Regions from separate parts of the Bacillus sp. AMCV2 genome, predicted to be linked through region 2. Evidence: riboswitches for the same ligand, from Rfam matches in the RefSeq annotation. Region 2 holds a riboswitch; each other region holds the start of a gene.

Region 1 (3,211 bases), 440 kb from region 2:
AGGGTCTAAAAGAGAGGTCGGCTCATCTAAAATAATAAGCTCAGGCTCCATCGCCAAAATACAGGCGAGAGCCACTTTCTGCTTTTGTCCTCCTGAAAGGGTTGAGATCGTTTTTTCTTTTAAATGGGTAATGCGTAATTTTTCTAATACGGCGTTGATTTTCTCTGTCATTGCTTCTTTTGGAACTTGCAGATTTTCCAGCCCGAACGCTATTTCGTCCTCCACCGTCAGCATGCAGAACTGCTGATCAGGATCCTGAAAAACGACCCCGGCATGCTGAGCAATCGTTTCGGAGGTTTCAGCATCTGTGACCGGCTTTTGAAATAGAAATGCATGTCCGGACTGAATGCCGTCGCAAGCCTCCGGATATAGACCGTTTAAACAAAGGGCGAGCGAGCTTTTACCGCATCCGCTCGGTCCTAATAATAAAACACATTCTCCTTTTTGAAGCTCAAACGAAATGTCTTGAAAAACCGGTTTCTCGTCTTCTTCATAAGAGAAGCTGAGCTGCTCAACCGTCAGAAGCTCATCAAAGGCTTGCATGTTCTGACGCCCGCTTCCGTTTCTTTTTCAGTTCCTTTCCGAGTGCCATTCCGTTTAACACACCTGTATAAGCGAGAGAGTCGCTGACAGCTTTTCCGAGAAGCCCCGCCAAAAGCGCGCCGGAAATGAGGCGGATCACAAGCATAATGAGCAGATAACCTGGTGAATAGGCTGCATAGCCAGAAACAAAGAGATCATAGATAAAGCTGGCTACTGAAGACCCCATACCGGCCAGCATAAGGACAGGGAGAGAGTATGCTTTCCAGCGTGTTGCAAGAAACACAGCCTCAGCCCCGAGTCCTTGAACAATGCCAATGACGATGACCATCGGGCCAGACGGATTTCCCAGCAGGCACTCAACGAGAGCGGCAATGATTTCAGAAACGAGCGCCGCACCCGGTTTTCGAATCATGTACGCGGCGATCACAGAAACGATAAACCAAATGCCGTAAATCGGTTCATAGGCGATTGCCCCAAACATACCTGCAAGCACGTTTCCGAAATGTGTAAATAATAAATAAACAACGGCAAATACGATACTGATAACCGACATGATGACAATTTCTTTTACTTTCCAGCTTTTCATGTTATCCCTGCTTTCTGTTTTTTCTTGATGGACTGTTAGCCGAAAGATTCACAGTCATGGTGATGTGGTTTGTTTGCTGCTCGGCCATGCGGAAAACGGCTTCCAATGTGCTGAATACGTCATGCGCATCCCCGTCAAGCTCGCTCGCGTAATGGACACCCTGTACGAAAGTGCCTTGGGCTTTTGCAATGTCGACAGCCTTCATAATCAATCCCATATAATCCGGCTCGTTCATTGGATAAAGGGCAAATTGGCACGGCGCTTCCGCCTTCAAGCCTTGGACAGCATCTTCATTGACACGCTTATCACCTTTGGAAAGATATGTATCCCCCTGTGTGTCACCCGGGCATCCAATGGAAAACGTGCCGTTCATGACGATGTGTTGTTCGCTGTTTGCTGCATGAAGGTAAATGGCTTTTGCAGCATCGAATACATGATCAATCGATCCGCGTAACACCGTGCTGATATGGTCGGTTTTCGTCCAAACCTTGGATGTATCTGTTTTTTTCAGCGCAGACTTGATCACACTGATAAAATCATCCGTCATCGGATATAAAGAGAAGCGAAAACCGGCGATTCTGCTTGTACCGCAAATATGCTCCATTTCTCCGACCTCCTGTTTTTTTGGTAAAATAAAAAACTGCATATCCTAAGGGAATATGCAGTCATAGATCGATTAAGCGCACAAAAAAATACACCATTCGGTCAACCTGCACTTCCCCACGCTGGTATTATCCAGATCGGGTCATAAGGGATCAAAGCGCGTTTCTTTCGCGCTTTATCTCAGCCAAAACAGCACCCCTAGTGCTTTCCGTATACAATTTTTTATTTTGACATCATAATAGATGATAAGAATCATTTTGTAAACAACGAAATCATTTTTTTCATATAGGGACGGGAGAGGATGATCAAATTTGGAAAAAGGACACATATTAATTGTGGAAGATGAAGAAAAAATCGCCAGGGTTCTACAGCTTGAATTGGAATATGAAGGATACAGCGTCACCATCAAACACAATGGCACAGAAGGTCTGGATGCGGCAGCGGAAGGCGGGTATTCCTTGGTGCTTCTTGATGTCATGCTTCCGGGGCTTAGCGGACTGGAAGTGCTGCGCCGCTTGAGAAAAACGGATTCGCAGACACCGGTCATATTATTAACGGCGCGAGACAGTATTCCTGATAAGGTAACAGGTCTGGACATCGGTGCAAATGACTATGTCACCAAGCCGTTTGAAATCGAGGAATTGCTTGCGAGAATCAGGGCGGCGTTGCGGCAAAATGGAACAAAAACTGAAGATATCGGCACCTTTCTTACATATGACGATTTGCGGGTGAACGAAAAAACCCGTGAAGTGAGACGCGGAGACAAAGAGGTGGAATTAACGCCGCGGGAATTTGATCTGCTCGTCTATATGCTAAAGCATCCGCAGCAAGTGCTGACAAGGGAGCAAATTCTAAGCTCGGTATGGGGATTTGATTATATCGGTGATACAAATGTCGTGGACGTCTACATAAGATACATCAGAAAAAAACTGGACTATCCTTACGAAAAACAGCTGATCCATACGATTCGCGGGGTCGGCTATGCCATTAAGGGGTAAACGATGAAGCTGAAGACCAAGATTCATCTATACACATCAATATCACTGTTGATTTTATTAATTTTGGTTCATACCGCAGTATATCTCATTTTTTCGTCTGCGCTGACATCAAAGGATGCGGCCCGGCTTGCTGATGAGACGGATAACATTGCCGAAGCGCTGCGTGCCGCTGAAACAGAAGGAGTGGCTTTGCGGGATATGCTGCAGGCCTATCTTCCGGCAAATGGCATGGTGCGTGTAGTGAATGGTGATCAAAAAGCCGTTATGACGATCACAAAAGAAAAAGCCTATAAAGATTTTCCTCTCTCTTTTCATAGCGGAGAAACGGCAGATGTGAGGAAACATGACGGCAAGCTGTTTGCCGAGGCTGCTGTTCCGGTGATTTGGACCGATGGACAAGTGGTGTCTCTTCAGCTGGTTGAAAGACTGGAGAACACAGAAGAGAGTCTGTTTCTGTTGAAAATCATCTTAATCGCTGCAA
Region 2 (3,211 bases):
AATATTTCCGAAAGGCTGAGAAACGGCGATCTCAGTTTAGACCGATTAAGCGGTGAAGACGCGTTTATAAAAGAAACGGTAAACGAGGCTTTAAGAAGAGTGGAGCAATAAAAAAGAGGCGGCATCTCATCTTTGAGATCCCGTCTCTTTTGGTGGTCTTTGCTGTAAGATAAAGCGAATCGATTTGAAATTGCTCACCCGAGCCACCCCTTTTCTAACAGAAAATCTGACAGTTCATCTTGGAGATGAATGGCTGTATCTAATTGATCATGCAACGCTCTTCTGATGTGGGGATTTTCGGCTTCTGTTATTGCGACAGTGTATTTGTTAATGCTGGTTTTTATTGTTGTTAACAAATCAAGAATATCTTTGGGACAAAGACTTTGTTCAATGGGAAACCACCTCCTTTGTTTTTTTAGCAGCTCCTGATAAGAAAGTATTTGGCTTTGTTTCTTGCTTCTATACAAAATGCTATAATAAGCAACAAATTTGTTGGGGGGTGTGATGATGAAGCAGATTATTGCGATGGGGGGCGGGGGTTTTTCGATGGAGCCGGATAATTTGTCCCTCGATCAATATATCCTCAATCAATCAAAACGAGAGCAGCCTCGTATTTGTTTTTTGCCGACGGCGAGCGGAGATTCCCAAAACTATATTCAGCGGTTTTATCATGCATTTCAAACACTGGATTGTGTGCCGTCTATTTATCTTTGTTTAAGCCGCCATCAACAGATTTAGCTTCTTTTGTTATGGAAATGGACGTGATTTATGTTGGCGGGGGAAATACGCGGAATTTACTTGTGTTATGGAAAGAGTGGGGGCTGGACCATATTCTCAGGGAAGCATGGAAGAACGGTGTGGTCCTAGCTGGATTAAGTGCCGGTGCGATCTGCTGGTTTGAAGAAGGGGTGACAGATTCAGCCGGACCGCTGACAGGTTTGAAAAGTTTAGGTTTTTTGCAAGGGAGCTTTTGTCCCCATTATGACGGGGAAAAGGATCGGAGACCGGCATACCACCAGTTGATATCTAACAAGTTCTTATGCAGTGGCTATGCAGCGGATGATGGGGCTGCTCTCCATTTCATAAATGATCAGCTGTTTCAAATCGTGAGTTCAAGAGCGGGTGCAAAGGCATATCGGGTGATAATGGGGGAACATGAAGTATCTGAAATCCCGTTGCCGGTCAAATATTTGGGATGAATTAGCTGAATATTTTCTATATTCCTCTTTTTTTCAGATTGGTTTTATGTTAAGATGAGGGCGAAATCAATAGTTACTGGGGGTGCCCGCTTTCGGGCTGAGAGAGAAGGTAAGCTTCTTAACCCTTTGGACCTGATCTGGTTCGTACCAGCGTGGGGAAGTAGAGGAATTGTTTTTGTTATTGTCGTGCTGGGCAATAATATGTTTCTTTCTGACTGTAACCGGGTTCATTTATATGAATCCGGTTTTTTGTGCTGGTTATGGGCTTGATTTTGTCCTTTCAAACGAAGAAAGGGGAAGGAAAAGTAATGCAAAACAATTCAGTGCAGCAAGCCAACATTTCCATTATGTCAAGTTTTTCAGGTAGCAAGAAGGTATACGTGGAGGGTTCTTCTTCGGACATCCAAGTGCCGATGAGGGAGATTGCATTGAGTCCGACGACGGGATCGTTCGGCGAAGAGGAAAACGCGCCTGTGCGTGTCTATGATACAAGCGGACCGTATACGGACCCTGAAGTAACCATTAATATTCAAGAAGGATTAAAGCCGCTCCGCCAAAAATGGATCACAGAGCGCGGTGACGTGGAAGAGTATGAAGGTCGGGCTATAAAACCAGAAGATAACGGTTATAAAAAAGCAAATCCAAACGTAAGCTACCCAGGATTAAAGCGGAAACCGCTGAGGGCGAAGGCAGGTCAAAATGTTACTCAAATGCACTATGCAAAAAAGGGGATCATTACACCTGAGATGGAATTTATCGCCATTCGTGAGCATGTGTCTCCTGAATTCGTCAGAGACGAGGTAGCCAGCGGCCGGGCGATTATTCCTTCAAACATTAATCACCCTGAAAGTGAGCCAATGATTATCGGCCGGAATTTTCATGTGAAGATTAATGCAAATATCGGGAATTCAGCGGTTACGTCATCCATTGAAGAAGAAGTGGAAAAAATGACGTGGGCCATCCGCTGGGGAGCAGATACAATGATGGATCTCTCTACCGGAAAAGATATTCATACGACGCGTGAATGGATTATCCGCAATTGCCCCGTGCCTGTGGGAACTGTTCCGATTTATCAGGCGCTTGAAAAAGTAAACGGCGTAGCGGAGGATTTAACGTGGGAGATTTATCGTGATACGCTAATCGAGCAGGCAGAGCAGGGAGTGGATTATTTTACGATTCACGCGGGTGTTTTGCTTAGGTATGTACCGCTGACTGCCAAACGGACAACTGGTATTGTGTCACGCGGGGGAGCGATTATGGCGCAGTGGTGTCTGGCTCATCATCAAGAAAGCTTTTTATACACACATTTTGAAGAAATATGTGAGATTATGAAAACGTATGATATTGCTTTCTCTCTTGGGGATGGTTTGCGTCCCGGATCAATTGCTGATGCCAATGACGAAGCGCAGTTTGCTGAATTAGAGACGCTTGGAGAGCTGACGCAAATTGCCTGGAAGCATGATGTTCAGGTGATGATTGAGGGTCCTGGACATGTTCCGATGCATAAAATCAAAGAGAACGTCGATAAACAAATGGACATTTGTAAAGAAGCGCCTTTTTACACATTGGGGCCGCTGACAACGGATATTGCCCCGGGATATGACCATATTACTTCAGCGATCGGAGCGGCGATGATCGGTTGGTACGGGACAGCAATGCTTTGTTATGTAACGCCGAAGGAGCATTTAGGGCTGCCAAACCGTGATGATGTTCGTGAAGGAGTCATTACATATAAGATTGCTGCGCACGCTGCAGACCTTGCAAAAGGGCATCCTGGGGCGCAAATCCGGGATGATGCGTTATCGAAAGCCCGTTTTGAATTCCGTTGGCGGGATCAGTTTAATCTATCTCTTGATCCAGAGAGAGCGCTTGAATACCATGATGAAACCTTGCCTGCTGAAGGAGCAAAAACCGCTCACTTTTGTTCCATGTGCGGTCCGAAATTTTGCAGCATGAGAATTTCACAGGATATTCGGGATTATGCGAAGAAAAACGATCTCAGTGAAGCAGAA
Region 3 (3,211 bases), 290 kb from region 2:
CGTTTGCTGCGGCATCTATTATTTTTGTCGGCATTTTTATTTTATCATTGCTCTTGTCCTATGGGTTCGTCTTGGCTGGATTTATCCAAAATGCTTTTTTAATGACCCTGATTATTTCAACGATATCGTTAGGCGTTGTCGTTCCAACATTAAAAGAAGAACGGATCATGAATTCAAATATCGGGCAGATTATTTTGCTTGTTGCTGTTATTGCTGATTTGGCCACGATGATTCTTCTTGCTGTTTTTTCTTCTTTATACGGAGAGGACAGCGGAAACATGTGGCTCCTGATGATTCTGTTTGCGGCCGGAGTGGTGCTATACTTTTTCGGCCGGGTCTTTAAACATCGCTCTTTTGTTCAGTCCATGTCAAAAGGGACGATCCAGATCGGGACGCGTGCCATTTTTACGTTAATTATTGTACTCGTTGCCCTGTCTGAATCACTTGGGGCGGAAAATATTCTCGGCGCTTTCTTAGCGGGGGTTCTCGTTTCCCTGCTTTCGCCAAACAAAGAACTTGTTCAGCAGCTGGATTCATTTGGTTATGGGTTCTTAATACCGATTTTCTTTGTGATGGTCGGTGTGAAGCTGGATATTTGGACTCTTTTTCAGGATAAAACAATTTTAATCATGATTCCGCTCCTGCTGCTGGCGCTGTTAGTCAGCAAAATCATTCCTGTCATGTACTTAAAGAAGTGGTATGATAACCGAACCATTTTCGCGTCTGGTTTCTTGCTGACATCAACGCTTTCGCTCGTGATTGCCGCTGCAACAATCGGCCAGCAGCTTCACGTGATCAGTGCAAATATGTCAGGAGCGCTAATTTTAGTAGCCGTCATTGCAAGTATTTTTACGCCGATCTGTTTTAAAAAATTATACAAACGGGAAGAGCAGCCGGAGGAGAAAAAGACGATTACGTTCATCGGCGCCAATCAAATGACTTTGCCTGTTACACTCGAATTGCCAGAGGAAGAGTATGACGTGCGTGTTGTACACGTCTACCAAGAGAATGCAGAGGAAAAGCTGTCAGAATCAGTGTTTGCTGTTGAAACAATTTCTGACTATGAACACGAGACGCTTGAATCACTCGGCATTTTTGAAACGGATATCCTCGTTGTGGCGACAGGAAATGAAGATATGAATGCAGACATTGCATTACTTGCAAAAGAAAAAGGCACAGAAAGAGTCATTGCAAGCGTAGGATCACCGGAGCATGAAGCAGCTCTGAAGGAGCAGGGAATCAGCATCTTTTCTATTCTGCTGTCGACAAAAACGTTGCTTCGCGCACTGATTGAAGCGCCTGGCGTCATGAAGCTGCTCACGAACCAGGAGTCTTCACTGTATCAAATTAATATGGAGAACAGTAAATACGACGGTGTGATTTTACGGGAATTCCCTTTAACAGGTGACGTCATCTTTGTCAGGATTTTCAGAGGTGTGGACAGCATTGTTCCTCATGGGGATACAAGGCTGAAACTGGGAGATCGCTTAATTGTCACCGGATCTCGGGGGTACGTAACGGATCTTAAGAAAACATTGGAAGGATAAATCTTGACCAAATAAGGATTCGTGTTAATATAGAGGTGCAGAACAATTCAATATGTATTCGTTTAACCACTAGGGGTGTCCTTCATAAGGACTGAGATAAAAGTGTGACTTTTAGACCCTCATAACTTGAACAGGTTCAGACCTGCGTAGGGAAGTGGAGCGGTATTTGTGTTATTTTACTATGCCAATTCCAAACCACTTTTCCTTGCGGGAAAGTGGTTTTTTTATTTTCAGAGGGGGAATGATTTGTGAAGTTTTCAGAAGAATGCCGCAGCGCAGCCGCAGAATGGTGGGAGGGGAGCTTTGTCCATCCGTTCGTTCAAGGAATCGGTGACGGAACGCTTCCGATTGACCGTTTTAAATACTACGTACTTCAGGATTCCTATTACTTAACGCATTTTGCAAAGGTGCAGTCATTTGGCGCAGCTTATGCGAAGGACCTTTTTACAACGGGGAGGATGGCAAGCCATGCCCAAGGTACATATGAGGCGGAAATGGCGCTTCATCGCGAGTTTGCCGAGCTGTTGGAAATCAGCGAGGAAGAGCGTAAGGCGTTTAAGCCGTCTCCTACGGCGTACTCTTATACATCCCATATGTACCGTTCGGTTTTGAGTGGGAATTTCGCTGAAATCTTAGCGGCCTTGCTGCCATGCTACTGGCTCTATTACGAGGTTGGTGAGAAATTGCTGCATTGCGATCCTGGGCATCCGATTTATCAAAAGTGGATTGGGACGTACGGCGGTGACTGGTTTAGACAACAGGTTGAGGAGCAAATCAACCGCTTTGATGAGCTGGCGGAAAACAGCACGGAGGAAGTGCGTGCCAAGATGAAAGAGAATTTTGTCATCTCCAGCTTCTATGAATATCAATTTTGGGGAATGGCCTATCAAAAAGAAGGCTGGTCGGAGCGCGGCATAAAAGAGGTGGAGGAATGTGGAGCTTCACGCCATAACGGATAACTGCAAGCCGGTAGAAGAGCTAGCGAGAACCATCATTTCGATTCAGAATGAAGTTGATTTTATTCACATTCGGGAACGCTCAAAATCGGCGGCAGATATTCTGAAACTGCTCGAGCTTATTTTTGAAGGCGGTATAGATAAACGAAAACTGGTGATGAACGGGCGCGTGGATATTGCGCTTTTTTCTACGATTCATCGCGTGCAGCTGCCAAGCAGCAGCTTTTCGCCGAAGCAGGTAAGAGCCAGATTTCCTCACCTTCATATCGGGCGGTCCGTGCATTCACTGGAGGAAGCGGTTCAAGCAGAAAAGGAAGACGCAGACTACGTGTTGTTCGGCCATGTGTTTGAAACAGATTGCAAAAAGGGTCTTGAAGGCAGAGGTGTGTCTTTGCTGTCAGATATTAAACAGCGGATTTCCATCCCGGTTATTGCCATCGGCGGAATGACGCCAGACAGATTAAGAGACGTAAAACAAGCAGGAGCAGATGGCATCGCTGTCATGTCGGGAATTTTTTCTTCCGCTGACCCTTTGGAAGCTGCCAGACGATATTCCCGCAAGCTAAAGGAGATGCGCTATGAAAAGGCATTATGATGCAGTTGTCATTGGAGGCGGAATTATCGGTTCCGCGATTGCTTATCATTTGGCAAAGGAAAACAAAAGCACCGCATTGTTTGAAAGCGGAACAATGGGCAGCAGAACGACAA

What was found. Region 2 has a riboswitch for thiamine pyrophosphate ahead of thiC (phosphomethylpyrimidine synthase ThiC). Riboswitches for the same ligand answer to the same signal wherever they lie in the genome.
Region 1: it holds a riboswitch for thiamine pyrophosphate, as region 2 does, so the genes downstream of both, thiU (HMP/thiamine ABC transporter substrate-binding protein ThiU) here and thiC (phosphomethylpyrimidine synthase ThiC) in region 2, are expected to answer to the same signal.
Region 3: it holds a riboswitch for thiamine pyrophosphate, as region 2 does, so the genes downstream of both, tenA (thiaminase II) here and thiC (phosphomethylpyrimidine synthase ThiC) in region 2, are expected to answer to the same signal.

Annotation. Positions count from the first base shown of each region.
Region 1 covers NZ_JBVYIB010000002.1:1,387,006-1,390,216, forward strand. Annotated here, with positions in the region: gene AC0OMA_RS07370 (ABC transporter ATP-binding protein) at 1-543, opposite strand, end outside; gene AC0OMA_RS07375 (ECF transporter S component) at 530-1,129, opposite strand; gene thiU (HMP/thiamine ABC transporter substrate-binding protein ThiU) at 1,131-1,733, opposite strand; TPP riboswitch at 1,830-1,942, opposite strand; gene ykoG (two-component system response regulator YkoG) at 2,044-2,730, shown strand; gene ykoH (two-component system sensor histidine kinase YkoH) at 2,734-3,211, shown strand, end outside.
Region 2 covers NZ_JBVYIB010000002.1:951,439-954,649, forward strand. Annotated here, with positions in the region: gene AC0OMA_RS05005 (hypothetical protein) at 1-111, shown strand, start outside; gene AC0OMA_RS05010 (spore coat protein) at 195-467, opposite strand; partial or broken gene AC0OMA_RS05015 (Type 1 glutamine amidotransferase-like domain-containing protein) at 547-1,199, shown strand; TPP riboswitch at 1,268-1,375, shown strand; gene thiC (phosphomethylpyrimidine synthase ThiC) at 1,508-3,211, shown strand, end outside.
Region 3 covers NZ_JBVYIB010000002.1:1,237,374-1,240,584, forward strand. Annotated here, with positions in the region: gene AC0OMA_RS06510 (monovalent cation:proton antiporter family protein) at 1-1,547, shown strand, start outside; TPP riboswitch at 1,609-1,717, shown strand; gene tenA (thiaminase II) at 1,796-2,506, shown strand; gene tenI (thiazole tautomerase TenI) at 2,481-3,098, shown strand; gene thiO (glycine oxidase ThiO) at 3,082-3,211, shown strand, end outside.